2 regions of the Pseudoalteromonas sp. SG43-6 genome follow, and region 1 is predicted to be linked to the other one. Evidence: predicted binding sites of a transcription regulator. Region 1 holds the regulator's gene; the other holds the start of a gene.
The links. The regulator LexA, encoded in region 1, represses DNA repair genes until DNA is damaged. The targets are predictions, from matches to a motif close to TACTGTATNNNNATACAGTA.
Positions count from the first base shown of each region.

Region 1 (13,697 bases):
CCACTAACAAGGTTTTATCAAGCGCTTCTATCGCACCTTGATGATTGAAAATACTGTATAAACGCAAGATAGGAATGTATTCATCACGCAGTCTAAGTACGTCTAAGTCTTTACCCACTCGACTGACTTTATTGATATCAATTTGTAATGATTCAACAATAGATATTAATGGAATAATATAGGTGTGCTTTGCAACCCTCACTAACTGACCATCTAAAATAGCCAGAGTAAGTGGCAAGCGAATAGTAAAGGTAGACCCAACACCTGCAGCAGATGACACTTCAACCGAGCCATTAAGTGATTGGATATTACGCCTGACCACATCCATACCAACACCACGTCCGGATATGTCACTTACCTCATCTGCGGTTGAAAAACCGGGCATAAAAATGAGCTCATTAATTTCATCATCATCTAACTCATCAGCTTCGCTTACGAGCCCATTAGCAACCGCTTTTTGTTTAATCTTTACAGTATTAAGGCCTTGTCCGTCATCCATGATCTCTATAACAATATTGCCACCTTGGTGAAATGCATTAAGTGTGACTGTACCGACTGGGTCTTTACCTGCAGCAAGGCGCTGTTCAACCGTTTCTAGCCCATGATCCAGCGAATTTCGTACTAAGTGCACCATAGGATCTGATATTTTTTCCATTACGGTTTTATCAAGCTCGGTCTGTTCACCTAACAGTTTTAGCTCAACTTGCTTATTCAGTTTTTGCGAAATATCTCGCACCAAACGCGGAAAACGACTAAATACAAAGCTGATTGGCAGCATTCGGATACGCATTACATTTTCTTGTAAATCACGAGTGTTATGGGCCAATTGCGCTAAGCCTTCCTGCAAAGAGGCGATCGTCGCTTCGGTGATCTCTTGTTGACCAATTTGGCTCAACATGGCTTGAGTGATAACCAGCTCTCCAACCATATTGATCAATGAATCAACTTTATCTATGCCTACTCTGATTGAAGTAGATTCTGCAGCTGGAGTGCTTGCTTTGACCGCAGTGCCTTTTTTTATTGGTTTAACCGCAGCAACATTGACAACTGCAGGGGCTGAAGTTGAATTAGAGTTTTCCTCAATTACATCAGGTGTTGTAATTTGCGCATCATCATCAGCAAATAACCCTCCACACAACGCGATGGTAATATCAGCATCATCTTCAACCCACTCAAATATTTCTCGAATCGCACTCTCATCTTTTGCTGTGTTTAAAAAGAATCGCCAAGATAAAAAACAATCGTCGGGACTTAAATCAGCAATGTCAGGGATCTCATTATTGAAAGCTTGAGTCTCTAAATCGCCCAATTCAGCCAACTCACTGATCATATAAAGTGGCTCATTGCCTGTTTTAAATAAATGATGATGTGGTTTAAAATCAATCTGATAGGTGTTTAGCGCAAGTTGAGCGGGGCTAGCAGTGACTTCCAGTTTATTTTGTTCGGCTTGGTTTACTCCTAAAATCTGTTCAAACTTAATTCTCAGTGCAATTGCTTCTTCTAAATTAGGTTCTTGCTCTGCTTGTAAGCCACGAAGTAACTCCCGCAAGCAATCAACAGATTTAAGTAATAGGTTAACATGCTCTGCGGTAAGCTCTCGTTTCCCCTCACGAATTTGATCTAATAGGGTTTCTAGCACATGAGTAAAGTCAGACACAGAGTTAAAACCAAATGTACCACTGCCACCTTTGATAGAATGCGCAGCACGAAAAATGGTATTGATTGTTTCTAAATCTTCTTCGCCAGGTACTAAGTTTAATAACTCAGCTTCCATCGCATCTAAGCCTTCAAAACTTTCCTCAAAGAAGACTTCAAAAAATTGACTTAAATCTATACTCATACCCCGTCCCCTAGATTAGCGAATTACTTTTTTTAAAACCGCTAATAACTGTTCAGGATTAAAAGGTTTAACTATCCAGCCTGTTGCACCAGCAGCTTTCCCTTCTACTTTTTTGTCCATACCTGATTCTGTTGTTAGCATTAGCAATGGCGTAAATTTATAGTTTGGTAAGGTGCGTAACTCCCTGATCAAAGTAATACCATCCATCACTGGCATGTTTACATCTGAAATAACAGCATCAAAACCTTGTTGTTTTGCGATGCTAAGTGCTTCACTTCCGTCCTTTGCCTCAGTGACATCAAACCCCGCCTTTTTCAGTGTAAAACTCACCATTTGACGCATTGATGCCGAATCATCCACGGCTAAAATTCTTTTCATATGAACCCCTTAATCTACATTTTCAAGTATCAGATATTCACTTAGGCCTAAGCGACTAATGGCATTTTTTAAAGGCTCACTTTGCCCAACCCAAATAATTTTGTGATGTACGCATAGCAAGTGCTTTTGCAGAGCACACAATAATTGAATAGAGGCAGTATCTACGCGCACAACTTCACTAATGTCTAAACAAACATCATCATTGCGGTGTAATTCTTGTAATAAATCTTGGTGTAAGTTTTCAACTTGGGTGATTGCTAGTTCAGCGGGAAGCTTCATCATATTGTTCGCACTTTCCATGTTTAACCAATTCATAACAAAAGCTTAGACTGAGTTAGTAAAAATGCCATAAATGCGTTGAAAAAAGAGTGAAATTATTTGCTGGGGATAAAAGAAAAACAAAAAAGGAGCTCAACGCTCCTCGAAAAGAATTAAAGTATACTTTCTGGCTCATTTATTGATAATGATCGGCGATCTGCTTAAATTCAGTTATTAATAATTTAGCATTAATTAATGGCACACTGCCTTGTTTAAATTCAGGTTTAAATATGGCTCTTACCGCTCCTTGAGGGTCAACCATCGCAATTGAAGCACTATGGTCAACGGCATATTCTTGCTCATCACTATTACTAATTGCGTAAATCAAACCTAACTCTCTAACTAGTGGAAATAGATCTTTATGTTCCCCTGAGACCGCTAAAAAATCAGGATTAAAATAATCAATGTAGGCTTTGCGTTTAGCGACTGTATCGCGTTTTGGATCGACCGCTAAAAACCAAATTTGCAATGGGTATTCATCTTTCAACGCTTTATAAACGCCATTGAGTTTAGCTAATGTCAGAGGGCAAATATCTGGGCAACTGGTATAACCTAAAAACACTAAATTCCATTGACCTTGCAATGTTTGCTTAGTTACTGGCTGAGCATTTTGATCTTGTAAAGTAAAATCACTCAAAGGTTTGGCTTGTTCATATACCAAAGCTTCAACGTCAGGCATAGCGCTGTCACTACAAGCTGTTAACAGCAATAAACTTAACACCAACCACACTCTTGCCCCACGCTTAACTGCTAAGCTATTCATATAACGAACCATTTATCTATAAATAAGGCGACAAAGAGTATCATTAAATGAATAATTGAAAAACGGAATAAATCCATTGCTGTATCGTCATTCCCCGCTATTTTTAGTTTTACCGCTTTATAGATGAAAATCCCATTAAGTAGTGTCGCAGCAATTAAATAAATGAGCCCCGACATACCAATTAAATAAGGCAATACACATACCAAGGCCAATAAAATAGAGTATGCAACTACACAGGTTTTACAAAAATCAATACCATGAGTGACTGGCAACATGGGGATCTTAGCGCGTTCGTAATCACTTTTGCGAGCAATTGCCAGCGCCCAAAAGTGCGGCGGAGTCCAAGTAAATATGATCATCACTAATAACCAAGGAGCAGCTGCCATATGCCCGGTTTCTGATACCCACCCTAACAACGGCGGCATGGCACCGGCCAGCCCTCCTATAACAATATTTTGTGGCGTTGCACGCTTTAAAAAGGAGGTATAAATAAACGCATAACCAACTAACGCAAATAAGGTTAATACAGCGGTTAAAGTATTAGCCCAGATCATCAACATAATGAAACCACTCACCCCAATAACAGCGGCAAAACTTAAAGCATGCAGTTTAGATAACCGCCCCTTCGCCACTGGCCGATGGCGTGTACGTGCCATTTTGCTATCTATTTCGCTATCAACCACATGATTGATCACCGCAGCTGCTGCGGATAACAAGCCAATTCCCAGTAAACTAATAAACTGTTCGCCTATACCACGACCAACATCGGGTGCCAGCGCTAAACCAACCCATGCTGTTAATACCAACATTGCGACCACTTTAAATTTACTAATCGCTAAATAATCATTTATTAAGCCGCTAATTTGGCTAGGTGCTAACTTTGTTATTGCTATTAATGGTGTCATAACTGCCCCTATGTACGTGCTTTTAAGTAAAAACATAAACGAACGACTGTTAACAATAGTATGGCAGCCATTAAATTATGTGCCAGCGCAACGCCGAGCGGGAAATGCCAGTGCACAACCGCCAAGCCCAAACAAATTTGACACAGCAACGCGACCAATACGGAGACTGTACAATGCTTTATTTTTCTCGACACAGCACGGCTATAAATGCGCCACATGATCAGCGCTAATACTACACAGGTAACTAACGCCCACATTCGATGTAATAAATGGATCGACATTCTAGCCTGCTGTGAAAGTACACCATATTCATAAGTACTTTGCTCTAATGGCAACTGAAATACACTACTCAACGAAAACGGCTGTCCGTAACTACACAATGGCAAGCCATTGCAGTGCGGCGCCGCATAATTAGCAGCAAGCCAACCGCCTAGCGCTATTTGCAATACCAACACCACTAATGCGACTAGACTAAGCTTAAAGTAACGCCGAGCTGAGGCGTCGCCGCCAAAAATTGGTTTTGCCGTTAGCCGTAAATACAATAATGTAACCAATGATAAAATACTAAATCCACCTAATAAGTGCCCCAATACAATCAGCGGCTGTAAATTCATGGTGACGGTCCACATCCCTAAAGCCGCTTGAAACACCACCAGTATTAGTAATAGTAAGGGTAATTTAATTGGCGTGGTTGGATATTGACGTTTTAATAAAGCCAATATAAATAACGCTAAAATAAGTAAACCTAACGTGCCGGCAAAATAGCGATGGATCATTTCTTTCCACGCTTTAGCGGTTTCGAACATCATATCTGGGTAGGTTTGCTCTACATGGGCTAAATCAGCCTCATGCTTGGGTACCGTCAAAAAGCCATAGCAACCGGGCCAATCCGGACAACCCAATCCGGCATCACTCAAGCGCGTATAAGCCCCTAAGCCAACAACTAAGATCGATAACATAAAAGTGGCTAATACCAAATGTTTATAGTTTTTATACATAATTGGCACTCCTTAAATTAGCTAGAACGCGAATAGTTAAGTAATTTTTTTAAATCTTTTAACAGTCCTTTTTGAGTCAAACGGTTTTGCTGTGGCTCACTATGGTAAGGATACTGCAAGACCACTAAGCCCATATGATCAATTAGATATAAACTAGCTGGTTGCAGTACATCAACCTCAGGTAACTGACGCCATGGCAGCTCTTTTTGCTGTGTCTGGCCAAGGATGGCTACATCGACTTTACCTTGATTTTTACCAAGAGCGATGTAGAGGTTCTCTAGTGCTTGTAACTGCTGTGCACAAGCTTGTTGGCATTGTGCTGGGTGATTTAAAGCAATAGTCCATTGTTTATGCTCCGTTTTTTTCCAATCTTGTAGTTTTATTTCCTGTTTTAAAAATTCCCCTTTATTACTCGATGCACTAGGTATCCACTCAAGCTTTAACGCCAAATACGCCAGTATTAAAGGCACTAAACAACAGCCAATAAATATTAATAACGGATTGTTTTTCATTGTAATTCCTTCTTTTTAAAAGCAAATACAGCAATAACAAGGCAGGCAATCGCAATCAATAACCATTGCACTGCGTAGGCTTGATGTTTTTCGGGGCTCATCACCACAGCTTGGTAATGCGGCGCAGCAATCTCATCCGCGATACCTTGCCGATAACCAATAAAGTCAATCATGTCGCGACCTGTTTGCTGTGAAAACAATGCTAAATCGATAATTTGTACGCGCTTGGGCCATGCTGTATCCGTCTTGTGTTGTGCATCTTGCAAAGTAAAGCCACTGAGCTTTCCTTGCTTTAATTGCACGGTCATTGCCAAAGGAGTCGATGGTAGGTTTATACTAGGGAGTTGCTGGCGAGTAAGTGGTGCTTTAACCCAACCCAAATTCACCAACAGAGTTTGCTTACTTTGCTGTAAACGCAGCAAGGTAAGTACATCGTAGCCAACCTGACCTTGGTAAACTTGATTATCTAACAACCAATATTGCTGCGTATCTAGCACTCCAGAGATACTTATCTGCAAGCCCGTTTTATTCCAATCACTAGGCAGTTGCTGCATTTGCTGCCAGCTCATTACTCCCTGACTTTGCAGGGCTGCTATTTGTGTTAATTGCTCAGTTTTACTTTCAGCTCGCTGTAATTGCCAATACCCTAGGCGTAAACATACCAATACCACAATGGTTACCACGCAAATGGTAATAATTGAGCTAAGCTTTTGTTTACGCCATAAAATTAACTGCATAAAGGTGACCCAGTGATTATTAAAATTATTATCGTACTGTTGCTACTATTTATACTTTTTAACTTGTTCCGTGCCTTATTTATTATGGTATCGGGTAAAACAGATGGACGGCCTATGTCTCACTATTTAGGCCGTCGTGTGCTGTTTTCTGTTATCGTCTTAGTAATTGTTATTGCAGCCCTTAAACTAGGTTTCATCCACAGTAACTCATCACCAATTGATAAAGTTACAGCACATATACAAACACAAATAAACACAACCACACCACATCAACAAAATGCCAATACCAAGCTGCGGCTTGAAACGCAAAATGTTTATCTGGGCTAAAGTGGCCCTTTAAAATACGGATCAGCATGACTAATAATAAAATAGTTCCTAAGGTCACATGCATGCCATGAAAGCCGGTTAGTAAAAAGAAAGTATTGCCATATACGCCAGCATCTAAGGTCAGTCCTAAATCCTGATAAGCATGCATATACTCTACGACTTGCAGCCCTAAAAAACAGACCCCTAATAAGATTGTCAGTGCCATAAATACTTTTAATGGCCCACGCTTATTGTTCTCCATGCCTACATGAGCAAAATGTAAGGTAACCGACGAGGTTAGTAATATTAATGTGTTGATCAGCGGCAATCCCTGCCAACCCATAGCCTGTGTCGTACTACCACCAGGTGTAGTAACTAATGGCCAGATTGCTTCAAAAGTAGGCCACAGTACCTCATTGGTCATGGCATTATTTCCGGCGCCGCCAAGCCAAGGCACAGAGATCATCCGGGCATAAAAAAGGGCACCGAAAAAAGCCATAAAAAACATTACTTCAGAGAAAATAAACCAGCTCATACCTTGACGAAACGAGCGATCCATTTGCGCTGAATATAAGCCTTGATCAGACTCTTCAATGACATTTTTAAACCAGCGAAATAGCATAAACAGCAACACACCAATTCCTGCGTAAAGCACATAATGGCCAGCACCACCGCCGCTGCTTGCTTGCATTACGGTAAGACCTGCACCAACAGCAATAAAAAACATCGCAAATGCGCCAACTATTGGCCACGGACTTTGCGCGGGAACATAATATTTTTCGTAATTTTTATCCATTTTGTTTGCTCCTAATTAGCTATTAGCTTGGCAACCTAATTACTAGCCACTACCTGCCCGCTAATATCAAACACGGTATAAGACAAAGTTAACTCTTCAACATCTTCAGGTAATTGCGTATCAACATAAAAAAGCAGTTTAAATTCCACTTCTTCACCTGCTTTCAAAGGTTGTTGATCGAAACAAAAGCAAGCCATTTTATGCAAATACTTAGCTGCTTTGCCTGGAGACACCGACGGTACCGCTTGCATAACTTTATCTTCATTACTGGTATTTTTTGCTCTAAACAGCACTTCGCGCATAGCTCCGGGCTTTACTAGCACACTATACTCATGTGATTGCACCTCAAATGGCGCTCCACTTTGCGCATGAGTTGTGAAGCTTACGTCGATTTCTCGTGCCTCATTAACACTCGTACTTTGCTTTGCTTGCTCTAACGAAGGCTTACCATTAAGGCCTGTTACATCACAAAAAACGTCGTACAACGGCACCAAAGCAAACGCAAAAGCGAACATGCCAAGACATATTAAAACTAAGCGCTTAAGCAGTGGTGCATGACTCATTACTTAATCTCCGGTGGCGTTTCAAAAGTATGATAAGGCGCAGGAGATGCCACCTCCCATTCCAAACCCTCAGCACCATCCCACACTTTGGCGGGCACTTTATCGCCGCCTCGTGCACACTTAAATACTACAACCACAAATAACAATTGTGATAAACCAAAAGCAAAGCCACCAATACTAATAATCGCGTTAAAGTCTGCAAATTGCAGTGCGTAGTCAGGAATCCGGCGCGGCATACCGGCCAAACCAACAAAGTGCATAGGGAAAAACAATACATTCACGCTCACTAACGACAACCAAAAATGCCATTTAGCCAAGGTGATATTGAACATATTTCCCGTCCATTTTGGCAGCCAATAATACGCCCCGGCCATAATTGAAAATATCGCCCCAGTCACTAACACATAATGAAAATGCGCCACCACAAAATAAGTATCATGGTATTGAAAATCAGCAGGAGTAATCGCCAGCATCAACCCAGAGAAACCACCTAAAGTGAATAACACAATAAACGCAATACTAAATAACATAGGCACTTCAAAACTAATCGAACCACGCCACATGGTGGCTACCCAGTTAAATACTTTGACCCCAGTTGGCACCGATATCAGCATAGTGGCATACATAAAAAATAATTCGCCAGCGACAGGCATACCTGTGGTAAACATATGATGCGCCCAAACTATAAAGCTCAGTAAAGCAATCGAAGATGTGGCATATACCATAGAGGCATAACCAAATAATTTTTTACGTGAAAAGGTCGGCACTATAGTCGAGATAATGCCAAAGGCTGGCAGTATCATAATGTACACTTCAGGGTGACCAAAAAACCAAAATATGTGCTGGAACATCACCGGATCACCGCCCCCAGCAGCATCAAAAAAGCTGGTTGCAAAATACTTATCAGTCAATACCATAGTCACAGCACCGGCCAATACCGGCATCACAGCAATCAATAAAAAAGCGGTGATAAGCCATGTCCACACAAACAGCGGCAGCTTCATCCAAGTCATACCTGGCGCACGTAAATTAACGATAGTTACAATCACATTGATTGCGCCCATAATTGAACTAATACCCATGATGTGAATAGCAAAAACAAATAATGCGGTATTATCGTTACTGTAAGTTGTTGACAGTGGTGCATAAAAAGTCCAGCCAAATGCCGGGCCACCACCTGGCATAAATAGGGATGCCAGTAAAATAATAAAAGCAAAAGGTAAAATCCAAAAGCTCCAATTATTCATCCGTGGTAATGCCATATCTGGTGCGCCAATCATGAGTGGTACCATCCAGTTAGCCAATCCTGTAAAGGCCGGCATAACGGCACCAAAGACCATGATCAAGCCATGTACTGTGGTCATTTGATTAAAAAAGTGAGGCTCTACTAACTGTAAGCCAGGTTGAAATAACTCTGCGCGGATCACCATCGCCATGGCGCCACCAATTAAAAACATCGTCAACGAAAAAATTAAATATAAGCTTCCGATATCTTTATGGTTAGTAGTATAAAGCCAGCGTTTAAAACCTTTCGCAGGATGATGATGTCCATCATGGTGTGCAGCTTGATCATGTTGTTGCTCTGTTACGCTACTCATTATTTAGCCTCCGAAGTTGCATCAATCGCGGCTTGTATCTGACTCGGTTGAATTACATCCCCAGTGTCATTGCCCCATGCATTACGCTTATAGGTGATCACAGCTGCTAGCTGCTTGATTGATAACTGCTTGTCAAATGCTTGCATAGCGGTACCTGGGCGACCATGAAGCACGACATCAATATGATCTTTAATATCTCCTAATACTACCGGACTGCCTTTGAGCGCAGGGAAAACCCCCGGTAAGCCCATACCTGTTGGTTGGTGACACGCAGCGCAACTGGCCATATAGACTTGCTCGCCGAGTGTCATTAATTCTTCTTTTGGTAATGTTTGATCTAATAAGGCAGCATCAGCAATTGCAGCGTTTGCTTTTGCCTGCTTAGCTTCGCTCAGCCAGTTTGCAAATGCTTGCTCAGATTTAGCTTCAACCACCACAGGCATAAAGCCATGATCCTTTCCGCATAGTTCTGCACATTGCCCTCGATAAATGCCCTCTTCATTAATTCTGGTCCAAGTTTCATTGATAAACCCAGGGTTAGCATCTTTTTTCACTGCAAAATCAGGCACCCACCAAGAATGAATAACGTCGTCTGAGGTCATTAAAAATCGTACTTTTTGATTAATTGGCAACACCAAAGGTTTATCAACCTCTAGTAAATAGGTGCTTGATTTATCTGCTTGGTTGGTAATTTGTTCTTGCGGGGTAGCTAAAATAGAGTAAAAAGAAACATCTTCTCCCATATACTCATAATGCCACTTCCATTGAGAACCAGTAATTTTAATGGTGAGATCAGCCTTACTGGCGTCTTCCATCGAAATTAAGGTTTTAGTGGCGGGAACAGCCATGGCAATTAAAATCACAAATGGGATTGCCGTCCAAAGGATTTCAACTTTAGTACTTTCATGAAATTGGGCTGGTTTTGCCCCTTTAGATTTACGGTGGTGGATCAGTGCCCAAAACATCACGGCGAACACGATGACCCCAATCACACAACATATAATAAATATTGTCATGTGCAGCTGATAAACATCATTACTTATATCTGTTACGCCCTTACGCATATTAAACTGGCTATTAGCCAATACTTGCTGCGGTAGAACAAACAATATAAGCCACAAGGTAGAGCTCAATTTACCCATGTGACGGCTCCTTTAAATGCTATTGCAAAACGCAAAGCGAAAAGGCGGCACAGCTTTATTCGCGCCAATTCGTTATTTTTTATTGTTACTGAATATTAACGCAACCCTAAATTATGCTATTGAGCAAAATTGTTAGACTTTTAAAGTAGCTGTTAACACAGTGTATTAACCAATTAGTTAAAAAATGAACAATTAGCAAGTTTTAAGAGCAATTAAATTCTTTTTTGGTGCATAAATAACAGCTAAAAATCAGCGCGTTATTTTGTAATTAGGGATAATATTAGAGGGCTAAAAGTAGCTGGTAAGTAGATTTGATAGGGCTTAGGACGCTATAGCTAAGTATAAAATCTAGCCATTAAAGCGGTAAAAAATTAAATGCACCAAACTTCACCAATTTGGTGCAAAATATAGATCAAAAAATTTACATCCAATCAGCGTTGCGGATCACCCCAACAGCCAACCCTTCAATATTGAAAGATTCATGTTCAAGATCCACTTCAATCGGTGAAAATTCATCATTTTCAGCATGTAAAAAAACTTTTTTACCTGCTTTTTCAAGGCGTTTTACTGTTACATCGTCATCAACACGGGCAACCACCACTTGGCCATTTTCAGCAACTTGAGTGCTGTGTACTGCCAATAAATCGCCATCCATAATACCAATGTCTTTCATACTCATGCCTTGCACACGCAGTAAAAAATCAGCAGCCGGTTTAAACAAGAGTGGATCTATTTTGCAATGACTTTCAACATGCTGCTCTGCCAAAATAGGCTCACCAGCGGCAACTCTGCCTATTAGAGGTAAACCAAGTTGTTCCGGCTCATCCTCTTCAACTAACTGAATACCTCGACTAGCACCGGGCTTCATTTTAATAACGCCCTTTTTCGCTAATGCCTTTAAATGTTCTTCCGCTGCATTAGCACTTTTAAAACCTAACGTTTGCGCAATCTCAGCACGGGTTGGCGGCATACCGGTATCTTTAATAAAAACTTTAATAAGTTCGAGAATTTGAGCTTGGCGATTCGTTAATGGGCGCATACAACTGGTTTTCCATACAGTACATTTAACTGTGAGTATATACAGTTATCTGAAAATCGCAAATATAAATTGGCTTAAAATCGCGCCGTTAATAACAAGCTCATACTATTTAAACCACTTCCAGAATCTAGCGCAGATCCAAGACCAAACTTTAATGCTACATGTTGATTAAACCAATATTGCGTTTGCAGTTCATAGTTGTCTTTTAGATTTTTCTGATTACGAATATTAGCAACGACTCCCACTGACCATGCTTGATTTACATAATAAACCGCCTGCCCCTGCACATAACGATAACGCCCTGCCAATTGCTTTAGCTCTAAATCCCAACCTTGATTGCTAACTATATTTGTCCAACGAACATAAGGAGCATAAGTCCATTCAACCGCGACTCTTTCATTATCTTTGCCAAACCACATATCATGGCGCTCTAAGCGACTGTAATATACATTGAACCCTAGTTGTAACTGCTCATTCATTTGCTTACCAACAGCGGCACTCACTAAATAATCAGTATTTTGCCAATAGCTATTATCTTCACAGAGGCGCTGCGCGCTGGCACTAATAACTAATCCTGCGGGACCATAGATGGCAGCATCGGTATTTAAATAGCTAAAATCATCATTAGCAAACCCACCAATAGCATAATTATTGACTTGATTTAAATACGCTTTTAGCTCGTATGGACCAGTCAACGATTCAAGATCTTGCGCAAAATATCGATACCGTGCGCCTAAAAAAGATTCATCTAAACCAGCTAAATCGGTAAAACCAATATCGAGTTGATGTTGGGTACTAGCAACAGCCTGCGGCTGAGCAACAAGGCTCATTAATAATATTGCACCACATCCAAATACCTTTACTTTCATCCTTAAGATCCATTAACAGTTAGATAATATAGGTACATTTTATCTATTTTTATGATCTTAACTGTAGGAAAATGTTTAAAAGTGTAGACTGATTTAGTAAATAACTTAGTGAGGCAGGCAGATGAGTATTTGGTATCAACCGATCACCCTAGCACAATGTAAGCAACTTGATGACGGCATAAGTGGTCAAGGCACATTGATGAAAACCATGGGCATTGAAATAAGTGAAATAGGCGATGATTATTTAGTAGCAACGATGCCCGCGATCCCAGCTCATCATAACCCTATGGGTATGGTGCATGGCGGCGCAAATGTTGTACTTGCAGAAACGGTGGCGAGTTATGCTGCAAACTTTGCTGTTGATTTTACAAAGTTTTATTGTGTTGGCCAGGAGATCAATGCCAATCATCTAAAAGCATCACGTAATGGTATATTAACCGCGATAGCAACACCACTACACTTAGGCAAGCGTACATCCGTATGGGAAATAAAAATCACCAATAGTCGTGGAGAACTGTGCTGCGTATCAAGAATGACCGCAGCAATTGTAGAGCGAAAAGGCTAACTTGAAAGTGGATAAATTGTAATTTCAATACCTGCGCCAATAGCAGAAATACGCAATAAAGTATCGGCACTGAGCGCTTGATTAAAGCATTTTGGCGAAGTGCCTGATTCAAAGCCAATATCAAAGGTGCGCTTTGAGCATGATAACCACTGCTTTAATGCATTGCGTGAGCAAGATTCAATTAACTCACATAAGTGGTTAATCGCTTTATCTGGTGAGATAACGTCTTCATTAGACTCAATACGTGCTAGTTGACGGTACTCATCTTTATCGTAATGCAAAACCACAGCACTTTTTTTTAAGTCTGCAACTAACAAACTAATATCTTGCTTTGATTCAAGCTCTAGATCTACATTTAAAAATTGAAT
Region 1 covers NZ_JACJEZ010000009.1:24,952-38,648, reverse strand. The annotation lists gene H5201_RS05675 (chemotaxis protein CheA) at 1-1,840, opposite strand, end outside; gene H5201_RS05670 (response regulator) at 1,856-2,218, opposite strand; gene H5201_RS05665 (lipid asymmetry maintenance protein MlaB) at 2,228-2,500, opposite strand; gene H5201_RS05660 (SCO family protein) at 2,673-3,299, opposite strand; gene cyoE (heme o synthase) at 3,296-4,204, opposite strand; gene H5201_RS05650 (heme A synthase) at 4,213-5,202, opposite strand; gene H5201_RS05645 (transmembrane cytochrome oxidase associated protein) at 5,220-5,714, opposite strand; gene H5201_RS05640 (SURF1 family protein) at 5,711-6,451, opposite strand; gene H5201_RS23450 (DUF2909 domain-containing protein) at 6,464-6,778, shown strand; gene H5201_RS05630 (cytochrome c oxidase subunit 3) at 6,678-7,553, opposite strand; gene H5201_RS05625 (cytochrome c oxidase assembly protein) at 7,589-8,116, opposite strand; gene ctaD (cytochrome c oxidase subunit I) at 8,116-9,714, opposite strand; gene coxB (cytochrome c oxidase subunit II) at 9,714-10,856, opposite strand; gene lexA (transcriptional repressor LexA) at 11,278-11,895, opposite strand; gene H5201_RS05605 (hypothetical protein) at 11,970-12,764, opposite strand; gene H5201_RS05600 (PaaI family thioesterase) at 12,886-13,329, shown strand; gene H5201_RS05595 (hypothetical protein) at 13,326-13,697, opposite strand, start outside.

Region 2 (9,045 bases), on a different contig from region 1:
GAGTTATGAAGTTAACTAAGCAACTTTTATTCAAAAGCAAAGAGGAAGAAAATCCAGAAAAAATAATCTTATTACTTTCTCAAATAGAAAATAATCGAATATCATTTTCAGGCGCTTCCACATCAATGATGCAAAGACAACCCTCCCCTACATACTCACATTACGCTATGTATGTAGCCCTCTACAGACCAACACAGCTATTTAGACAACTACTCAATATTACTCAATTATCTAAAACAGAGTTATTAGTCAAGGCCTTTATTTCTAGCTTTAAAGAATATATACGTAATGAGTACTCAAGGTATGGGTTCAATGATAATGAAAATAGTAACTTATTATATGAAGCTCAAAAGATAAAAAACATTACCACTCTCAAAGTATTTTTAACTGAATATCCAACAACTATAGACAACAAAGATGTCAGTAAAAATTTCCTAGCAAAAATCATGGAACATATTTCTAATAACGTTGCATTAACATTCAAGCAAGTAACTATACCAAAACTTGAAGAACCTAGAGAAAAGCTAAATAAGACTGTATTTCAGGAACTGTGCAAAGTAGCGGTAGAAAGCAATGAGGTTAATATGAACTTCAACCTCAACTTCTTAAAAAATCTAATTAACTTAGGTCAATTGGATACAATAGTAGATGAAGTTCGCTCGAAGCTAGAAGATAATATCCTTGGCTCAAATACCAACTATAGAAGAGGTCACGCTATAGTTCCAGATGATTATAGTACTTCTTTTAGTGCACTCGGTACTTGGTATCAAAACTGCCAAACAGAGCTATTTCGAAAATTTGAAGATATTCCAAGACTTATAGCATCGATACTTGTTTTCGATATAAGACATAAAATTGGGATATTTGATGGAGGTTCATACCCAATTTTCGCTAAATTAAACAACAAAGAATTAGCATTACTCACAACAGGTATTATAGAAAACTGCCTATATATGGATGTACCATTTGAACACTTCATCGACATAACATTTGGAAGTAGATTTAGCTTCTCTATAAATAATGATAGAGATGAAAACATAGAGCAAAAGCTAAAAAAAGCTAATGAGTTTTTGCAAGAGCGTGGCTGGGGGATTATTAAAGAAGGCATGACTGGTGATTTCTGTAAACTACCCAACTCATTTATGGAAGTATGGGCAGTTAACGTCGAAACTAAACCTACTTTAGAGCGGATAAAAAAACTAGTAAATTTTGAAAAAGTTGGAAAAAGAAGATTAAATGCGAGTAATCTCATTATGGCTCAACAAAGAAAAGGGAGGGAATATACATACCCTATTAATACAAACTTCCCTTTACCTCTGTGGAGCTCACTAGAATTTAATATAAATATTGATGAGAAAAATTAAACCCTTTAGATTTGAGAATAGAATCGCCTGTAGTGTCAACTTTTTACTAAGCTTGATGAACTCTAATAATTAGCAGTTAATTGTATGATTTTTGACACAACCTGATACAGAATATTAAAGTCTCCTCTAAAGCGGTGACCAAAATAAGTTCTGCACTACAGCATAACTCAGAGGTTTCATGTTTATATAAGTCTTAACGCCTAGTTGAGCGGGCTAATAACACTGCTTGTAATATGTAAGAAAGCGAAATGTAACCAGCTATTTTATTTCCACTTAAGTCTTTACATTTATTTAACCAAAGCCTTCATTGAGCATCTTCGAAATTCCATCTAAACCTGGATAGATAGTTCGGTGATTTATTCCCAACTTGTTTAGTTCATGTCGTAACTGCGGTTTAGCCTCTTTTGGAATTAAAACTTTTTTATATGCAAGAAGTTTCGATGTATCAATATCTAAATTATGGGAAAAGCCAACTTCTTTAATATTTAAATATGGTATTGAAAAAGCACCTTCTTGAGCAGAAACCCGGTCATTAATGTAGCTTGAAAAGAAAAACTGAGTGCCTTTCCCTTGATGAATGTCACGTGTTGATGGAGCTATTCCTTTTGGCGCGCATAGGTGTAAGGCACCATTAAATTCATCGTACTCACGATTTTCAATTGCAAAGAACAGTGCTTTCAAAGGATTTTCACTCCAGTCTAGCAACCTTGTTGGCAGGCCATGATGTTGAGCATGAACGAGCCAATCGAATTTATTTTGAGGTTCATCCTTAAGATAAGGATAAGAGAACTTTTGAAACTCCCTAATCAAATATGATTCGAGCTCAAGCCAATTCCCGAGAGACATTGAATAGCAGCTTTCTGGATGCTTTATGCGAGCTAGCGACGGTTCCAATGACCATTCAAAGTTAGCTTGACCACGAAAAAAAGAGTATGGGGTGGGCTCTAACACTTGAAGCAATTCTGAAATACATCTAATTTCACTCATAACCTTCCCGAAAATATAACGCACATAGTAACTTCGAATTATTATATAGCTATTTTTTCCATTTTTTTGATTTTCTTCGAAATACTTTTTTGTTGGTTGTCGTTGGCAAACCCATGAAGCTAATATTTTTAACTTCACTAATAAGAAGTTCAAGATTACCCTGCACTCCCCCTATAAAAGATTGGTAACTCATAGACTTTGTAGAAATAGACTCTAATTGTGACTCCCACATTGCTGTCATATCTGGTTGTGATATTTGCTTGGGGAGCGCTGTAATTAGCTTGATACCAACTTCTGTAGCATGTATCTCTTTGCCTTTTTTGGTTAGATACTCTCGATTAAAAAGAAGCTCAATTATACCAGCTCTTGTTGCCTCTGTTCCGAGGCCATCGGTTTCCCGTAAAGCTTTTTTAATTGCGGCATCAGTAACAAACCTCGATATACCGGTTAATGCTCCTAACAGTGTTGCATCAGTAAAATATTTAGGTGGCGTTGTATTTCTCTCTATTAAATCACCTTTTAAACATTGAACTAGCTCCCCTACTGCCACATTTGGTAGATTGATTGAAGAAAATTCAGAAGCTTCTTTATTCTTCACTGAGGTAGGAAATAGATCCTTCCAGCCATTTATGACAATATCTTTTTGCTTACTAATGAATAACCCTGCTGATATTTCGGTATGTATTTGTTTATCAAGAAACTCGAAAGCAGGATAAAATTGAGCTATATATTGCCGTGCAACTAACTCATAAATGTTTTGCTCATCCGTTGATAAACTTCCTGTTGCTTTATTTCTTGCTGTCGGAATAATTGCGTGATGCGCACCAACTTTACTGTCATTCCAGACCCTGCTTTTAATACTAAGATCTGCATCTTTAATTATATTTGATGATTTACTCGATACAGTGCTAATTGCCTTAATAACACTTTGGACATCATTAAGGTGTTCTGTTGGTAAATACTGACAATCTGAGCGCGGGTAGGTAATCAGTTTATGCTTTTCATAAAGTTGCTGACATACATCAAGTGTTTTTTTTGCGCTCATGCCAAACGCTTTCGCGGCTAAAATCTGTAGAGCAGACAAACTAAAGAGCAGAGGTGCTTGCTGCTTTTTTTTATCTTCAATAACCTTAACAACTTTTCCTGATTGACCGTTTATACGTTCTATCACATTCATAGCGAGTGGTTTTGATACAACCCTATTTTCATTATCCATATAAGGCTCACAGGCGGCACTAGGCTTCCATTTACCTTGATACTTGATACCTTGCTCTGTTTCAAGGTTGGCTATGACTTCATAAAATGATTTAGAGACAAAATTTTTGATTTCAATATCTCGATTTACGATTAAACCTAATATAGGAGTTTGAACTCGACCAATTGACAATACACCTTGGTAACCTGACTTTTGACCTTGTAGGGTACACAGGCGAGTCATGTTGAGACCATATAGCCAATCAGCTCTTGCTCTAGCTAAAGCAGAAACAGCTAGAGGAATATAATCTTTATTAGGTTTTAAATTATTAACCGCTTTTTTTACAGCAGCCTCATTCATATCACTAATTAAACATCGCTGTGCGTTAGTGATCTTCGATTTAGTGGCACCACAATAATTAATCACTTCATCAACAAGAATTTGACCTTCACGATCCACATCACCAGCATTAATAATTATATTTGCTTGTTTAATTAGTTTTTTAATAACCGTGAGTTGTTTTTTCGTTTGAGATTTAGGCTTAAGCTGCCATTGAGTAGGTATGATAGGTAAGTCTTGAATAACCCATTTTTTATACTTTTCATCATAAAATTCAGGAGATGCTTGCTCTAATAGGTGACCTATACACCAAGTCACAATATCACCGTTAGTTGCTTCTATATAACCATCTTTCTTTTTTAATGGCTTAGGTAGTGCTTCGGCGAGAGCTCTCGCTAAGCTTGGTTTTTCTGCAATAAATAATCTCATTTCTTATGTTTATTAACTAAACCCTACATTAGATAAGTACTGTTTATATTAACAGTATTTCAGAGATTGTATATTGTCTTATTAATTAAAAAATTTTTAGAGTGCTTTGTTACATTGTCATCAAAATATTGAAGAGTCGAAAACGGTATTTATTAAACATACCTAGGTCTTCCAAGCTTAATTATACTTCTCCATAAGTAGCTATAACTGTTTCAACTGCTTGTATTTTCCCTAGTAATTTAGCGCTTTTATCACGAGCCAAATAATATTTCTCTGTAAGAGAGTCTCCCATCTCGGGTACGGAGCCTATTAAACGAATATACTCTTCTGACTCACCAATAGCAGCCATCATGTCAGCTTTATGCTTTTGGAGCGCTTCTTCTAATTTTTCAATGGCACTGCTCTTTAACTTTTCCTTATCAAATACGACTATGTCTTTTTTTTGTTCTTCAAGCTCAGGTATAAATACAACGTCATTAAATGAAGCTGTTTTTTTGTATACCATTTTGTGTGAACCTTTCACCCCGATCCTAGTTAAAGCACCAAGTTTAACTAGTTTAATGAGGTGCTTATAAGCATACCTCCGCGCTTCACTGGAGCACAAAACCTTCTCCGAGCGATTTAAATATTCATCTTTTAACTTCATTACGGTGAATTTATTGAAGTCTTTATTCTTTAAGATTTCTGCTAAAAGTACACTCATTTTTATATTTTTCATAAATTTTAACACACCAAATCAACATGCTCCCATAGCGGAGCAATTTTAAGGCTTTTCTCTGTGACAATCAAGCTCCGTTAGCGGAGCAGATAAAGCTATGAATATTGTTGGTGAAAACGTAAAAAAAGTGAGAGAAAGTAAGGGCTGGACTCAAGAGCAATTAGCGGCTAAGTGTAATTTGTTAAAATGGAATATTACCAGAAGCACCCTAGCGAAAATAGAATCTAAAGTAAGAAGAGTTACTGATGTTGAGGTAAAAACATTATCTGAAGCACTTGGGGTAAATGTGGAGATATTATTTTCTAATTAGCAATATAATGAAGCGGGCTTTGCACCGAGGGATTGATATAGCGCTCAATAGGTTGACGTCATTTGAAGATCATATATATCTAGCTGTGTTGTTAGCTAGCAGTTTTGAAAAACTCAGTTATTACACTCGATGTAACATCGAGTGTAATGTTGATAAACCTGTAAAGGAAAGATCTTTAAGTGACTTTTTATTTCCCAGTACGCTAGGTTTCTGATTAAGTATAACAAGCCCTTTTTCTACTAAAACAATTGAGCAAGTACCATCCATCATTTGATGAACTTATACGAATATAATTCTCATCCCTCAACCACCACAAATAATGTTGGCATATTTCGTCAATATGAGTAAAGTTGTTAAAGAGTTCCGTATTATCTTTTGAAATTTCAAAGTAAGCAGAAACATTAATTCCAATTTTCGATGGTTTTATATTTTTTGATATTGAAAAGTGCTCTAAGCAAATATGAAATATCTTCATTGTTTCACAATTAAATATATCTATATTATTCAAATCCACCTCCGACCTAGAGTGCCGTTGCTTACCAATAAAATAACATTAAGAGCAAATAATTTATCTGAGAACAAAAATATTTTGTCTAAACAGGCTTAACTTTGTCACCTACATTAGGATCATCGAAAGGCATAGCTTCTTTTTCTGGCTCTTCAACAACCTCACCACTCAGTGATGCTAGAAGTCCTGTTTGGCGACGAATTATGCGACCTCTTGAAACGACACGATTAGATTTGATAGTGGTTATTTTCGGCTGAACATGAGTTGCTGTACCTGTACCTCTGATAACTTCTAAGTTTCCTAAGCTTTCTCCAGTCTCAGGATCTTTCAACTCTTGTGGATCAATAGAATAAACTAAAAAGTGGTCTCCTTTCGTTATGCCATGCTCTGACCCTCGATTGATTATAAGGGTGTATTCGTCATTAACCCTTGCAACTAATGCAGGATAATTAGCTTTTTGTGTATTATCTGCCATTGGAAATATCCTCTAAAATAAAGCTAGGCACAGATGCTTTAACAATCAATTTTTTTAACTCATCATTAGAGTTAGCCATAATTTGACTTAACTTTTCTCCAAAGTCATAATTATCAGTAATTACTATTTGAACTTTTTTGTCGTTTTGAACATTTATTACTTTACCCACACCAACAAGCCTTTCTAAACCATCTTCCAGATAGTAAACAGAAATAATGGCATCATGAGACAGTAAAAGTGTTGGCTCAACTAGAAATAAAGCACAAGCGCCTTGATAGGCTTTTGGCGCATCTTTCACATACATAACACGAGGAATTTTTGTATCTGATCCCTGGCATGCAACCCAAGCAGTTCTCAATGCAACAACAACCAAAAAGAAAACAACTATTATAACCGGTAAAATGTATTTCAACTCAATACTAGTCGATTCGGGCACTAAATAAAAAACTAGAAATGCACCAATAAAACTTAGGAAAGTAAGAATCCCCCCCCAACTTTTTACTGTGCTCTCCCAAAGGAGATTACTAAAAGATAACTCTTTCATTTATTTATGAATCTCCTTAATTTTATTTTCAGTCTAGCATTTTGATAAGCTATCGAGTTTCTTTATACATTAACTTTCCAAGTAAAAAGGCAATGTGATATGTCGAACTTTATCGGTGAGCATTATCCATTCTTTAAACAAGGCCTTACTAATATTAAATAGTATGACTCTGAATTAAGTAAATAATCACATGGTCCTTACTCCCTACAAAGCATTTCTAAATACTTCAGTACCTTTTCTGTATCCAGCTCTTTTGGGGGGTTCTGAAGATACTCGTAGTAAAGTGATTTCAATTCATTAATAGCTCTGTTTTTGCGGTGCTTTTTAGCTTTGTTGCCACTTATATCAGCAGGTCTAAAAGTCAAATCTAAAAAGAAGTTTCGCACAGCAACTCTTATTCCATTATCGATAGAAAAATTACAGTCAAATTTATTATGGGCTAATTTTTTATAGTCGCCACAAGAGAGCATTAATTCTCTTATGAGATCTTGGTTTTCTGGGTTTTTGCTAACCTCAACATAATTTATCCATCCCCCTTCTTCAGGGCATAAGTATCCCGTCCATGAGTTTACTTTATCCTTTAAAGTTCCTGCTTGCACGTACACCAGTAGTCCTTTATGGGTTGCGCTCTTTTTATAACGAGTAAGAAGCTGTAATAACCCTTCAAAAATTTTATCGTTTGAATAGGCTATTTTGGCTTCTGCAATCCACTCATGTTGCCTAAGCTTTACAGTCAAATCAACAGCCCCCCCACTATAGGTTTGTGATGATGCCTGAAATACTTTAGTTGCTTTAAGCAAAGATGCAATGTACCTCGTTATAGTATCTTCATCTGCTGCAGTATAGGACTCTGGCTGCGATTCTATTTCATCAAGAAACTCTACTAAATACTCAAATAATAGATCTAAGAAATCATTATAAGAAATCTCGTGGTAACGACTTGCCAAGAGCCTGAGTGTTTTGTCTGCCTTAGCATCATTATTGATTTTATAAAAGATATCAGCTTCACTTCTACTAGTCATACTAACCATTTACCTTCGTATTACAGTAGAAACCCAGTCTAGATGGATCAAATTCAACTATCTCTATCCCTGAGACCTTATCCACAGGTGGCTCACTTTTAGACTTAGAATAAAAATATTCCTCAGCTGAAATTTCTATTGGATCTTCTCTGTCCAATGGAAAGTAGCAAAACGTGATTGATAAAAAGCCGACATCATCTGAAGTTAAATAACTGGTAACTTGGAGGACTTCACTCGGGGAATCACATTGCGATGCCTTAAATAATTTGGATATCGGATAGTAGCTAGTTGAAGGGTGCTCTTTGACATACTTAATGAAGTTACGTAAATAAGCGCGCATTTTACTTTGATTAGCTGCTTCACTATCATCTTTAAAGTCACTTTCTACCGACTGGACTAGTTTTTCTAATGGGCTGCATGTTTGCATATCAAGACCTAGATAAAACTTTATCAACCATAATTGATTGAAATAATGCGCTTTTAGGGTGTTTTATACCGAAGTATAAACACTCGTCGTTTTCCCAGTCACGCTTATGTGGGGTCAGAGATAGCTCTGTCTCCATGTCTATATTATTCCCATAGCCGTACCTGATGCGGAGGTACCTACAAATATATTTATGCTTATGTACCTGATCTGAAACCTCAACCTTTCGAGCACAGTAATCTTTTCTAGCTCGGCCATTTAAGTCTGCATCATCCCCATCTTCGTTAGTGGTCATCATAGCATACTGAACTCTGCCCTCAGTTTTATCGTCAAACAATGACGCTATAGCCTTGAATGAATTGACTGACCTCAAAGTACCTACTCGCAAGTACTGTCCAACAACGTTAATGAACTCCCTTTCCACTTTTTCAAAAGATGAGTTGATTTGACTAGCTGGTATCTTATTTGATATGCGAATTTCAAGACGTTCAGATTTGTGGGGGATAAATACAGTGTGGAAACTCTGAAGATACTCTGAAGGGGAATTTGAATTTCTTTTAATTTTCAAAACGGAGCTAAAAATGCAAGCTAACCCATCACCCATATCTGTAATTTTACATAAGTCTTCACCCACTTGATAAACAACTCCTGAGAAAAATTCTGTTTTCATTGGATAGTTGTCACGATATATAGACTTATATGAATTTACATCAACTTTCTTTATGGCATC
Region 2 covers NZ_JACJEZ010000014.1:85,434-94,478, reverse strand. The annotation lists gene H5201_RS08270 (hypothetical protein) at 1-1,364, shown strand, start outside; gene H5201_RS08265 (FRG domain-containing protein) at 1,656-2,351, opposite strand; gene H5201_RS08260 (DNA topoisomerase III) at 2,401-4,314, opposite strand; gene H5201_RS08255 (hypothetical protein) at 4,496-5,032, opposite strand; gene H5201_RS08250 (helix-turn-helix domain-containing protein) at 5,130-5,342, shown strand; gene H5201_RS08245 (hypothetical protein) at 5,936-6,325, opposite strand; gene H5201_RS08240 (hypothetical protein) at 6,315-6,869, opposite strand; gene H5201_RS08235 (hypothetical protein) at 7,067-7,891, opposite strand; gene H5201_RS08230 (hypothetical protein) at 7,893-8,318, opposite strand; gene H5201_RS08225 (hypothetical protein) at 8,320-9,045, opposite strand, start outside.
Region 2: a site for LexA is predicted at 4,352-4,371, ahead of H5201_RS08260 (DNA topoisomerase III). Genes of this name have one in related genera too.